One region of the Streptomyces sp. NPDC046915 genome, then DNA from elsewhere that is predicted to be linked to it. Evidence: riboswitches for the same ligand, from Rfam matches in the RefSeq annotation. Region 1 holds a riboswitch; each other region holds the start of a gene.
What was found. A riboswitch is a leader RNA that binds a small molecule or an ion and turns the genes downstream of it on or off. The one in region 1 is predicted to bind cobalamin.
Positions count from the first base shown of each region.

Region 1 (4,355 bases):
GCCACGGCGGACATCATGTGGGCGACGAGGTAGAGCATGGCGAACTCACGCGTCCACGGCGTCGTCGCGTAGTAGGTGTCCAGGTCGCGCAGCCGCTCGACGTGGTGGTCGCCGAGGAAGAAGGTCACCCACAGGCCGGCGATGATCAGGGAGTACGTGATCCAGATCGTGCGGGTGCGCCGGCGCCGGGCCGGGGAGGGCGGCTCGCGCCAGGTGACGATCAGCCACAGGCAGGCGCCGCAGTAGACGCTGAGCAGCGAGTAGACCCAGAGGCCGGCGAAGTTCGGCACGCCGGTCAGCTCGTTGATGCGGTGCAGGTTGCCCGGCGGCAGGGAGGCGAAGGTGATGGCGCCGATGCCGAGCAGCAGGGCCGTCGCCCGCAGGATCGGGTCCTGCCACGCCCTCCTGAGCAGTGGCAGTTTGATCACGAAGGCCACGGCGAGCAGCACGGCGGGCACGGCGTAGGCGAGGAACGAGCCCGCTATGTCCCAGCGCATCACAGGCCGCCGGCGTTGCCCAGCGAGGACGACAGGCGGTCGGTCAGGGTGTCCTGGGTCGTCCGGCCGGGCGCGGCCGACGGGCCGACGACCTTGGCGAACTTGGCCGCCAGGCGCAGTCCGCACTCCTCGGCCTCCCACTCGGCCTCGGCGGTCGCGGCGGCCGGGGACCGCGTGGCCATGGCGGCCACCCGCTCCCAGGGGATGTCCTCCTCGGCCTGGGACAGCAGCCGGCGCGCGGCGGTGGGCAGGCCGGCCGGGTAGTGCACGTCGAGGGTCTGGTAGTAGATGTGGCCGATCTCGTGCCCGGCGATCACGAACTTGTGCGCGCCGGGCGCGCGGTCCTCGACCACGACGATGTACTCGTCGTCCTTGGCGAAGGTGACCCCGGAGACGTCCAGTTCCGGCGGGAAGGCGACGAACTTGAGCCGGACGGGACGGTCCAGCTGCGGGCTGAGCGTGTCGCACACGGCGTGCAGGAACGCCTCGGGCTCGGTCGGCGGGGTCAGGGTGCGGGCGGTGTCGCGGACGAGCTGGGCGAGGAAGCGCTTCGGCGATCTTTTCCGGCTCACTGACCGTCCTTCGTGATGTCCGCGCTCGCGTACGTGTCCTCGGAGGTGATGATCATCTCCGCCAGGTCGGCGAGCGTGGCGAGCTGACGGGGATTCATCCGCGGGGCGCGCATGGCCAGTCGTACCAGTCCGCTCTCGCGCAGCCGCAGCAGCGGGTCGGCCTGCGCCTCCAGGCTCTGGAGCACCGGCTGGAGCGCCTCGTACAGGGCCTCCGGCTCGTCCGCGGTGAAGTATCCGGCCGGGAGGCCGAAGAACCTGCGCAGCCGGTCGGTGTGTTCCAGGCTCGGCATGCCGCTCTTGCGCCACTCGCTCAGCCACTGCCGGCTGGTGCCCGCGATCCTGGCCAGTTCGTCCAGCGCGTAGCGCTTGCCGTCCGGCCGGCGCCGGGTCTCGCGGATGAAGTCGAGCCGCTGCCGCACCCGTTCGGCCAGCCCGGTCTCGGGTGCGGTGCCGCCCCCGAGCAACCGGGCGACCACCTCGGCGGGGATGCCGGTGCGGTACGAGAGGTCGGTCACGTCCAGGACCTCGGGCAGCCGGCCCGGCCGTTCGGTCAGCTCCCCGAGCCGTTCGAGCAGGCCGGCGAGCGGGGCGTGGGCGTCACTCACCGAGGTCCCCCCTGGGCATGTCGTCGGTTCCGTGGCTGAGTTGACGCGAGGCTACCGGGTCGCCCGCCGGTCGAGAAGTGATGTCAATGACAGCTGCTGAATTAGGCAGCAATCGTTGACAGTTGAGGTCCGGTCGGGACAGGATCATGACGCCACCCGGCCCCGGCCCCGGGTGCCGCCTATGGGGGAGCGGCATCGGGGGTCGGGACACCCTGGGCATCCCTGGGCATCCCGGGACACCCCGGGGCAGCCCTGGTCGTCAGCGGGTGAGCGTCCGCACCAACTCCACGGTCCCCCCGAGGAGTTCGACCTCCCTGGCACTCATCGTCGGATTGGCCGCGCGCCGCCGCCATGCCTCGGTCAGTCCCGTCTCCGTCAGGTCGGACGGGACGGCGGCCTGGGCGAGGATCACCGCGGACATGCCCCAGTCGAGGCCGGGCGGACCGTCCTCGGTGTTGCTCCAGTCGATGCCCCGGGGACCGTCCGGGGTGAGGATCACGTTGTCGGGGTGCAGGTCCAGATGGAGGACGCGGGCACCGGGGCCGGCGGAGTCCCGGGCGGGAACGGCGTGCAGCAGCCGCAGCAGCCGGGCGAGTTCGGCGCCCGCCTCGGCCGGGCCCAGCGAGCCGTCCAGGAGGGCGGCGAGCATCGTCGGCCCGGACAGCCGCTCCATCACCAGGTCGGTGCGCGAGCCGGACGGCCGCACCCGGGGCACCGGGTAACCGTGTTCGCGCACGTACGTCATCACCGCCCCTTCGGCGGCGGCGTCCCCCCGCCCCTCCCGGTCGCGGCGCAGCACCCACGCCTCGTCGATCTCGTACACGTCGGCTGTCCGGCCGGAACCCAGCAGTCTCCCCGTCGACGGCATGGCGCGACCCTGACCACCTCGCCTGTGCCCCTGGCGCGCAGCCGCCTCCCAGCCGCTGTCTACCGCCGGGTAGAGTGTCCGGGCGTCATCACACCCGTACGGGGCGAAGCCGGTGCAATTCCGGCGCTGACCCGCAACCGTGAGCCGTTTCAACGACGGTGAGCCGGACCGCCACGCACGGGAAGTTGACCGGCTCACGTGCGCGGCGGCCCGCCGTGCGCGGCACCGTCGAGGTCTACGGGGCCGAGCCGCGCGGGGTGTCCCCGTGCTGCCCGTGCTCCCCCGCAGGGAGAGGCAGAAGCCGCCAATGAACGTCCGCCGCAGTGCCGCGGTACTCGCCGCCATCGGCGTCATAGCCGCAGCCGCGCCCGCCATGGCCGCGTCGCCGTCGCCCTCCCCGTCGAAGGCGCTCCCGTCCGGGCTGTACGGCAGCGCGGACCCGAAGTACGACGGCGTGTGGCGGCAGTCCCTCGCGCTGCTCGCCCAGCGCACGGTCGGTGTCCGGCCCGCCGCCGAGGCCGTCGACTGGCTGGTCGGGCAGCAGTGCGCCAACGGCGGCTTCGCGGCCTACCGCCCGGACCCCGGCAAGACGTGCGAGGCGACCGGCGCCCAGGCCGACACCAACAGCACGGCCGCCGCCGTACAGGCCCTGCACGCGCTCGGCGAGCACGACGGCGAGGTCCACAAGGCCGTCGTCTGGCTGAAGATGATGCAGAACAAGGACGGCGGCTGGAGTTACACGCCGGGCTCGCCCAGCGACACCAACTCCACCTCCGTCGTCATCGGCGCGCTCGCGGCGGCCGGGGAGCAGCCGCTCCAGCTCCGTACCGAGGGCAGGACCCCGGCCGAACTGCTCGCCAAGTGGTCCATCCCCTGCGACGAGGACGGCGGCGGCGCCCTCGCCTACCAGCCGGACAAGAAGGGCGAACTGGCGGCCAACGCCGACGCGACGGCCGCCGGGGTGCTGGGCGCGCTCGGCAAGGGCTTCGTGACGACGGCCGGGAAGGCGGTGGAGGAGGGCAACGCCTGCGCCGACTCGGGCAAGCCGCTCACCCCGCGGGAGATCGCCCGCAACGGCGCCGCATATCTGGCGGACGAGATGCACGACACCGCCCACCTCACCTCGGCGCTCCCCGGCGCCAAGGACCAGCCCGACTACGGCAACACCGCGGACGCGGTCGTCGCGCTGGCCGCCCAGGGCCGGATGAGGCAGGCGCGGGAGCCGTACGCCTGGCTGGTGACGAACTCCGCGCGGTGGGCGAAGCAGAGCGGCCCCGCCGCCTACGCCCAGCTGATCCTCGCCGCGCACGCGATGGGCGCCGACCCGCACGACTCCGGCGGCACGGACCTCGTGAAGGCGCTCGACGCGACCGGACCGGCGCCGCAGACGGCTCGGGCGACCGGCGCTGAGACCGAGCGGGCCGAGCACGACTCGGGGACGAAGGCGACGAAGGTGTGGTGGATCGTCGGCACCGGCCTCGTCGCGGGCATCGGCATCGGCTTCCTGCTCAGCGGCCGCCGCAGGAAGCAGCAGCCGTGACCGTCGTCCGCCGTGCCGGGGCGGTACTCCTGGCCGCGTTCCTGTGCGTGGTGTCGGCCGGGCAGGCCCAGGCCACCGGCTACCGCTACTGGTCCTTCTGGGAGCGCACCGGCGGCCACTGGACGTACGCCACGCAGGGCCCGTCGACCGCGCGTCCCGCCGACGGCGACGTCCAGGGCTTCCGCTTCGCGGTGAGCGAGGACTCCGCCAGTGCGACGCGGCCGCGCGGCACCGCGGACTTCGACGCGATCTGCGCCAAGACGCCCGCGCGGG
Region 1 is NZ_JBEYXB010000014.1:173,326-177,680, forward strand. It holds gene ABZ915_RS32120 (MAB_1171c family putative transporter) at 1-497, opposite strand, end outside; gene ABZ915_RS32125 (hypothetical protein) at 497-1,069, opposite strand; gene ABZ915_RS32130 (XRE family transcriptional regulator) at 1,066-1,674, opposite strand; gene ABZ915_RS32135 (phosphotransferase) at 1,934-2,542, opposite strand; cobalamin riboswitch at 2,600-2,736, shown strand; gene ABZ915_RS32140 (prenyltransferase/squalene oxidase repeat-containing protein) at 2,850-4,082, shown strand; gene ABZ915_RS32145 (SCO2322 family protein) at 4,079-4,355, shown strand, end outside.

Region 2 (4,355 bases), on a different contig from region 1:
CTGCCGTCCGGTGAGGTCGACGCCGGTCACGTCGTGCCGCGTCAGCCGGTCGTACGGGATGCCCGACGGCGTGACCAGCACGGTGTCGCCGACGCGCACCGACACGTTGCCGGAGGTGCCGACGACGAGTCCGTCGGCCACGGTCCGGCGGGCCGTCGCGACCAGCGCCTCCCAGGCCCGTGACTCCTGCTCACGCACGCCCCTGCTCTCTTCAGCCATGGCCGTGATCCTGCCAGGGGGCGGCTGACGCGGTGTCACGGCGGCGCAGTCTAGGCCGGAATCGAGCCCTCCGAAAGGGTGCATAGCACCATAAATACCCCTCTATCCATGCTTGGCCGGAGATCATCGTTCATCACATGATCTTCCAATACTCTCTGCACGTTTTGTCGTGCACGTCGCCATTCCGGGGGGAATCATGGATCTGTCCCGTCTCCGCGCCCGCCTGCTCGTGACGACCACGGCGGCGCTCGCCGTCGGGGCGGCGGCCCTCGTCGGCACCCGGGCCACGGCGGCGGGCCTGCCCAGGGGCCACGACGTCTCGTCCCACCAGAAGAACATCGACTGGGCGGAAGCGAAGGCCAAGGGCGCCCGGTTCGTCTACATCAAGGCCACCGAGTCCACCGACTACCGCAACCCCTATTTCAGCCGGCAGTACAGCGGCTCGCGCGAGGCCGGCCTGATCCGGGGGGCGTACCACTTCGCACTGCCGGACGAGTCGCCGGGTGCCGCCCAGGCCGCGTACTTCGTGCACCACGGCGGCTCCTGGACCGCCGACGGCTGGACCCTGCCGCCCGCACTGGACATCGAGTACGACCCGTACGACAACGGGCACAAGTGCTACGGCCTGAGCAAGGCGAGGATGGTCGACTGGATCCAGGACTTCAGCGACGAGATGAAACGGGAGACCGGCCGCCGCCCGGTGATCTACACCACCACCCACTGGTGGAACGACTGCACCGGCCGCAGCCGCGCCTTCGCCGACCACGCCCTGTGGCTCGCCCGCCATTCCGGGGACCCGGGCGCCCTGCCGGCCGGGTGGTCCTCCTGGACCTTCTGGCAGTACGACAACAGCGGCAGCCTGCCGGGCGACCAGAACCTCTTCAACGGCTCGCCGGCGGGGCTGAAGTCGTTCGCCACGGACGACTGAGGGTGACCGAGGACGACTGAGGACGACTGAGGACGACTGAGGACGGCCAGGGATTCCGACATCACGATGCCTGTCTCAGTTCACCTTCCGTTCACTCAGGTTGCCTACGGTCAACCAGCCAATGACGCTCGAAAGAATGCCTGGGTAAATGGAAAGCTTCTCGCTGATCCTCGCGATTGTGGTCGTAACCGCACTCGCGTTCGATTTCACGAACGGTTTCCACGACACCGCCAACGCGATGGCCACCACCATCTCGACCGGCGCGCTCAAGCCCAAGGTCGCGGTGGCCATGTCCGCCGTGCTCAACCTTGTGGGTGCCTTCCTGTCCGTGGAGGTCGCCAACACGATCTCCAAGGGTCTCGTCGACGAGAACGGCATACGTCCCGAGGTCATATTCGCCGCCCTGGTCGGCGCGATCCTCTGGAACCTGCTGACCTGGCTGGTGGGGCTGCCCTCCAGTTCCTCGCACGCCCTCATGGGCGGCCTGATCGGCGCCACCGTCGCCTCCGCGGGCTTCGGTGCCGTCCACGGTGACGTGCTCGTCACCAAGGTGCTGCTCCCGGCGGTCGCCGCACCGGTCGTCGCCGGCATCGCGGCGATGCTCGCCACCCGGTTCTCCTACGGCATCGGCAAGGACGCCGAGGGCGAGGCCACCCGCAGGGGCTACCGCGCCGGCCAGATCGCCTCGGCCGGTCTGGTCTCCCTCGCCCACGGCACCAACGACGCGCAGAAGACGATGGGCATCATCACCCTCGCGCTGATCGCCGGCGGTTCCATCGCCCCCGGCTCCAACCCTCCCACCTGGGTGATCCTCTCCGCGGGCATGGCCATCGCACTCGGCACCTACATCGGCGGCTGGCGCATCATCCGCACCATGGGCAAGGGCCTGACCGAACTGGAGCCGCGGCAGGGCTTCGCGGCCCAGACGAGCGCCGCGACCGCCATCCTCGCCTCCTCCCACCTCGGCTTCTCCCTCTCCACCACCCACGTCGTCTCCGGCTCCGTGATGGGCGCGGGTCTGGGGCGCAAGGGCGGCGTGGTCCGCTGGTCCACGGCGACCCGCATGTTCGTCGCCTGGGCGCTGACCCTCCCGGCCGCCGCGCTGGTCGGCGCGCTCGCCGAGACGGTCACGGACCTCGGCGACTGGGGCACCGCGCTGGTGGCGGTCTTCCTCGTGGCCTCCAGCGCCGCGATCTGGAAGCTCTCCCGCCGCGAGGTGGTCGACGCGACCAACGTCAACGAGACCGAGGAGCCGGCCGGCGTGGTCACCACCGCGATCGCCGTCGTCACCCCGCCCCCGGTGGGTGTGGTGGCCGAGGACCTGTCGGCCACGATCCCGTCCCCCGCGGCACCCGTCGCCGCCGACCCGGCGACCCCGCCGGCCGCCGCCGTCTGATCCCGGGCACCCGGGCACCAAGAAAGCAGCTCTGTTATGAAGATCGACTGGGCAGCCCTCGGCTCCGTCTTCGGCGTCAGTCTCGCGGTCACCGTCGGCCTGGTGGCCCTCTTCACCCTGGGCGTCCAGGGCCTGTCGCGACGCGAACGCGCCGTCGCGCAGGGCGACTCGGCGGCGCTGGCCGTCGCCGGCGCGTACGTGTGCTTCGCGGGATGCGCGGCAGCGGTGGCCTACGGGATCTACCTGATCATGAACAAGGCCTGACCGAGGCCTCACAGGCTCCTCCCCGACGACTTCGAAGATTTCGAAGGCTTCGGGGAGGAGCCTTTTCGTATGCCGCCCCGCCGTCGCCCGGACCTCGATGTGGGCCTCAGCACACTCTCCCGATGCAGGTCAACAGCAAGTTGACGGCCCTTCCGGGGCCGTGGTGGACTTCCGGGGCCATGTACGGCGGCAAGGGAGGAAGCCGGTGTGAATCCGGCGCGGTCCCGCCACTGTCACCGGGGTAGGTAGCCCCGGGAGCCAGGAACTCCCACCGCCGGTCTCGTCGAACCAGGGCGCGGACACCCTGAGTGAGGACATATCGCCATGCTCGCCTGCCGTTCGAGGTTCAGCACCAGGTCGCAGCCCGACCCCACGGCCGGCTGAGCCGATGCGTGCCGATCGCGTCTTCGCGTACGGCGCCGCCGCCGGCCTCCTCGGCGACCAGCTGCTCGGTGATCCGCGACGCGGGCATCCGGTGGCCACGTTCGGGCGGGCCGCCGGTGCCGTGGAGCGGGTGCTGTGGCGGGACCACCGGGGGTGGGGCGCGCTGCACACCGCGGTGTGCGTGGGCGGTGCCGTCGGGCTGGGAGCCGTCGCCGCCGCGGCCGTACGTCCCTCCCGTGCCGCCTCCGTCGCGCTGACCGCCGCCGCCACCTGGGCCGTCGTGGGCGGAACCTCCCTCGCGCGCGAGGCCCGTGGCATCGGGCGTGCCCTTCAGGCCGGGGACGTCGAGGCTGCCCGGGCGCGGCTGCCGCACCTGTGCGGCAGGGACCCGCAGACGCTCGACGCCGACGGGATCGCCCGTGCCGTCGTGGAGTCCGTCGCCGAGAACACCTCCGACGCGGTGGTGGGCGCCCTGGTGTGGGGAGCCGTGGGCGGGGTTCCCGGGCTGCTGGGCTTCCGGGCCGTCAACACCCTCGACGCCATGGTCGGGCACAAGTCGCCCAGGTACCGGCGGTACGGGTGGGCCTCGGCCCGGCTCGACGACCTCGCGGGCTGGCCGGGGGCACGGCTGACCGCCGTACTGGCCGCCGCGGCCGGGGACGACCCCCGCGGTGCCGTACGGGCCTGGCGCGCCGACGCGGACAGGCATCCGAGCCCCAACGCCGGTCCCGTGGAGGCGTCGTTCGCGGGCGCGCTCGGCGTGCGGCTGGGCGGGACGCTGTCGTACGGCGGGCGGGTGGAACACCGACCGGTGCTGAACCAGGAGGGACGAGCCGTCGCCGTACCCGACATCGAACGCGCCGTACGGCTCTCGAAGCGCGTCGGCCTGCTCGCGCTCGGCGTCGGCGTCGCCGCGCGCATCGTCGTGAAGGGACGTGGGAAATGAGCGGGGGTCTCCTCGTCGCCGGCACCACCTCCGACGCGGGCAAGAGCGTCGTCACGGCCGGCATCTGCCGCTGGCTGGTGCGGCAGGGGGTCAAGGTCGCGCCCTTCAAGGCGCAGAACATGTCCCTCAACTCGTTCGTGACGCGCCAGGGCGCGGAGATCGGGCGGGCGCAGGCCATGCAGGCGCAGGCGTGCCGCGTCGAGCCGACCGCGCTGATG
Region 2 is NZ_JBEYXB010000027.1:59,164-63,518, forward strand. It holds gene ABZ915_RS42255 (class II aldolase/adducin family protein) at 1-219, opposite strand, end outside; gene ABZ915_RS42260 (lysozyme) at 416-1,147, shown strand; gene ABZ915_RS42265 (inorganic phosphate transporter) at 1,296-2,543, shown strand; gene ABZ915_RS42270 (hypothetical protein) at 2,580-2,807, shown strand; cobalamin riboswitch at 2,955-3,095, shown strand; gene ABZ915_RS42275 (cobalamin biosynthesis protein) at 3,196-4,137, shown strand; gene ABZ915_RS42280 (cobyric acid synthase) at 4,134-4,355, shown strand, end outside.
Region 2: linked by a shared signal. The riboswitch ahead of ABZ915_RS42275 (cobalamin biosynthesis protein) and the one ahead of ABZ915_RS32140 (prenyltransferase/squalene oxidase repeat-containing protein) in region 1 are both predicted to bind cobalamin.

Region 3 (4,355 bases), on a different contig from region 1:
AGGTGCGAGGTGTGGTTGGGGACGATGTCGACGACGACCTTCAGGCCGAGCCGGTGGGCCGCGGCGACCATGGCGTCGAAGTCGTCCAGTGTGCCGAGGCGGGGGTCGACGTCCCGGTGGTCGGCGACGTCGTAGCCGCCGTCGGCGAGTTCGGAGGGGTAGAAGGGGCTCAGCCACAGGGCGTCGACGCCCAGCGCGGCCACATGGGGCAGGCGCTCGGCGATGCCCCGGATGTCGCCGAGCCCGTCGCCGTCGGCGTCGGCGAAGCTGCGGGGATAGACCTGGTAGACGACGGCCTGGCGCCACCAGTCGGGGTTCCTGGACGAATGGTCGGTCACAGTGGCTCCCTTGGAAAGGACGACAGGGGAGAGCCTGTCCACATTGCCGGGAAAGCGAACCTTCACACTCTGCGGAGTAGATCATTCCCAGTGTGGCGAAGTTGTGTTGAGCGCCGAACTCCCCTTGCTACAGCGCAGGTTGACAGGGTTCTGCCGGTCGACCCACCATGTGCACACGCTGTGGCGCATGTGACCGATGGGCCCGGTGTCTTCGACCTGCTTCGGCCTGCCGCGGTCCGCTTCGCGCTGCCTGAAGCACTCTCAGAACTCCTGATGGGATACACATGTCCATAGCGAGCCGTGCCACCACGCGCCGCCTGCTGGGGACGGGCGTCGCGACGCTCGCCCTCTGCGCGGCCTCCGTCGCCGCCGCCTCCGCGGCTCTGGCCAACGACGCGCCCGGCGGCGACGGCTGGAAGTCCGGCGGCACCTACAAGCCGGGGACGGGCGCGGGCACGGAGACCGGTACCGACCGCTGCCAGTTCTCGCTCGACGGCACCAGCTTCTACGACTCGGTGAAGGTCGACGACCAGAACCTCAAGCCCACCGAGGACGGCAAGGTCCACGTCAAGGTCCGCACCGCCGGTGACGCCTCCACCTGCACCGCCTCGCTGGCCTCCTACCTCGCCCACGGTGCCTCCTTCAACACCTCCGGCGAGCAGGTCTTCGTCGACTTCGACACCGTGACCGTCAAGCCGGGCCAGACCGACTCCCTCGACATCGCGGTGCCCGACGCGGGCTGCTTCGCGCAGATCGACCTGTACCGGGGCGCGGTGAAGTTCGACGGCAAGCTCGACGCCAAGGACGGCTTCGAGCACGGCGACCTGCCCAAGGGCCCGGATCACCCGGTCATCAAGGACAAGCTGATCGCGGCCTGGAACGGCGGCACGAAGGAGTGCGCCTCCACCGAGTCCGCCACGCCGACCCCCTCGGCGCCGGAGTCCGCCCCGGCCCAGCCGTCGACGCCGGCCAAGGGCAGCGACACCCCGACCCCGAGCGCCTCGGAGTCGAAGTCCACCGGCACGCCGACCCCGTCCGCCTCCGAGTCCACCCCGGCCGCGGCCCCGACGCCCGACGGTGGCGGCGGCGACCTCGCCGAGACCGGTGGCGGCAGCAGCTCCGGCATCCTCGCCGGAGGCGCGGCGGTGCTCCTCGCGGGCGGCGCGGCCATCGTCGTCGCGACGCGCCGCAAGCGGACCGCACGCGGCTGACCCTTCCAGGGGGCCGGGGCCGCTCAGTCTCCGTCGGCCGTGCAGTGCTTGAGCAAGCCCTGAACCTCCGTGTCCACCACCCGGTACCTGACCACCCGTCCCTCCTTCTCGCCCTCCACGACCCCCGCGGCCCGCAGCAGCCTGAGCGCCTGCGACACCGCGGGGTCGTTCATTCCGGTGGCGATCGCCAGGTCGGACACGGCGAGCGGGCCGGTGCGGTGCAGGGCGAGCAGCAGAGCGAGCCGCTTGGCGTCGGCGAGCAGGGAGAAGCGGTCGGCCCAGGCGCGCACATGGCCGGGTTCGCCGATCGCGGCGATGGCGTCGCACACCCGGTGACCGTCGATGGTGCGACGGTCCGCGCGGTCGGCAGGCACGAGATGCATACCGCCATGTTCGCAGGCGCCCTTCTGTGATCTTCCATACCTGCGCAGGTACGCAGCTATGCAGACGACCGCCCGCGCCCCTACGGTGGGCGGGCCGTGGTGCTCGGGAAGTCGATGCGATGTCGACGCGGCCCTCGCCACTGTGAATCGGGGAGTTCCCGTCCCGTCCGGCACCCGCCGGGCCACTGGTCGTACGACCGGGAAGGCAGGGACGGCGGACGCATGACCCGAAAGCCAGGAGACCGGCCACGGCAGCTCACGAAGTGATCCACGAGGTGCTGGAGCGTGAAACCGGATGACCCTGCCCGAGACCGTGCCCGAGACCAAGGCCGCCTCCTTCCGCTGGCGGCGCGAGGACACCGTCAAGACAGCCGGGCTGATGGGTGTGATCGCCGCCCTCCACGTCGTCGCCTTCGGCATCCTGTTCCTCCTCGTCGCCCCCGGTCACTACGAGGTCGGCTCCAAGGCCTTCGGCATCGGGCTCGGCGTCACCGCCTACACCCTCGGCATGCGGCACGCCTTCGACGCCGACCACATCGCCGCGATCGACAACACCACCCGCAAGCTGATGGCCGACGGCAAGCGGCCGGTCTCGGTGGGCTTCTGGTTCGCGCTCGGGCACTCCAGCGTCGTGGTCGTGCTGGCCGCGATGATCGCCGGCGGCACCCAGCTGGCGGGCCGGGTGATGAACGAGAACTCCCGCACCCACCAGGTGCTGGGCTTCATGGGTACGACGATCTCGGCCACGTTCCTCTATCTCGTGGCCGCGCTCAACCTCGTCGCCCTCGTCGGCATCCTGCGCGTCTTCAGGGCGATGCGGGCGGGTTCGTACGACGAGAAGGAGCTCGAACAGCACCTCGACTCCCGCGGCTTCATGAACCGCCTCCTCGGCCGCCTCACCAGGTCCATCACCCGGCCCGGCCAGATGTTCCCGCTGGGCTTCCTCTTCGGCCTCGGCTTCGACACGGCGACCGAGGTCACGCTGATGGTGATGGCCGGCTCGGGCGCGGCGGCGGGACTGCCCTGGTACGCGATCCTCTGCCTGCCCCTGCTGTTCGCGGCCGGCATGAGCCTGTTCGACACCCTCGACGGCACGTTCATGAACTTCGCCTACCAGTGGGCGTTCTCGAACCCGGTGCGCAAGGTCTTCTACAACCTCACCATCACCGGCCTGTCCATCGCCGTCGCCTTCGTCATCGCCACGATGGAACTCCTCGGCCTCGAACTCGGCAACGTCGGCTACCTCATCGTCGGCCTGTTCGTGGTGGTGTGGGCGGCGGCACTGGCGTACTGGAAGCTGGCCAGGGTCGAGGAACGCTGGACGGCACAGGCACAGGCACAGGCACCGGCACAGGCACAGGCACAGGCACAGGCACCGGCACAGGCCGACACCGACCAGGTGTGCTGACCGGACAGGCCCGCAGGGTCCGCCGCCGGCTACACGTACGCGGCCAGCCCCTCGGACAGCAGCGTGAAGGCGTGTTCGGCGTCGGCGACCGCCTCCGGGTAGCGGTCGTCGGCGGACCGGCCGCCGGCCACCGCCTGGAAGTTGTCCATGGACAGCAGCCTCTGCGTACCCACCATCTGGCTCGCCGCGAGGCGCGCGGTCAGGGCGGGGACCTCGGTGGTGTCCCGCAGCGCCTCCGCGAGCGCGCGTTGCGCCCCCTCGTCGAAACGGACCATGCTCGTGCGCAGCGCCGGGGTCCGAAGGATCATCCGGGTCAGCGCCAGGATCTGCGGGACGTCGTTGAGGCCGGTGATCGGGTCGCGGTCGCGCAGGCCCGCCATGAAGTGGTCGCGGAGGGCTGACAGCGGCCCGACGGCCGACGGCCGGGCGCGCACCACGCGGGCGGCCTCGGTCTCGTGGTCGGCGAGGCGGTGGATGACGAGCTCCTCCTTGGTGGCGAAGTAGGCGAACACCGTCCGCTTCGACACCTCGGCGGCCTCCGCCACCTGTGCCACCGACACCTGGTCGAACCCGTGCTCAAGGAAGAGCGCGATGGCCGCGTCCGAGATGGCGGCATGGGTCCGAGCGCGTTTGCGTTCACGCAGCCCTGTCATGCCCCCACCGTACCAAATATCTGCACCCGGATTCTTCTTGCATCCGGATTCTCATTGCACTCGAATCCTTCTTGCACTCGGTGTATATTTTCACTCGGTCGAGTCCAAGGAGGAGCGATGACCGACGTGATCGTGGCGGGTGCCGGACCCACCGGGCTTACGCTGGCCTGCGAGCTGGCGCTGGCGGGCGTGCGGACCCTGGTGGTCGAGCGTCTGCCGCAGCGGGTCGAGCAGATCAAGGGCGGGGCGATCCAGCCGCGCACCCAGGAACTGCTGGAGCTGCGCGGCCTGCTGGACCCGATGCGGGCCAGGGCAATGGCACGCGAGCCGGTGGGCGGGCACTTCGCGTTACTGCCCGTGCC
Region 3 is NZ_JBEYXB010000003.1:307,038-311,392, forward strand. It holds gene ABZ915_RS09565 (glycoside hydrolase family 13 protein) at 1-338, opposite strand, end outside; gene ABZ915_RS09570 (LAETG motif-containing sortase-dependent surface protein) at 623-1,549, shown strand; gene ABZ915_RS09575 (metalloregulator ArsR/SmtB family transcription factor) at 1,573-1,932, opposite strand; cobalamin riboswitch at 2,013-2,198, shown strand; gene ABZ915_RS09580 (HoxN/HupN/NixA family nickel/cobalt transporter) at 2,228-3,340, shown strand; gene ABZ915_RS09585 (helix-turn-helix domain-containing protein) at 3,370-3,993, opposite strand; gene ABZ915_RS09590 (FAD-dependent monooxygenase) at 4,111-4,355, shown strand, end outside.
Region 3: linked by a shared signal. The riboswitch ahead of ABZ915_RS09580 (HoxN/HupN/NixA family nickel/cobalt transporter) and the one ahead of ABZ915_RS32140 (prenyltransferase/squalene oxidase repeat-containing protein) in region 1 are both predicted to bind cobalamin.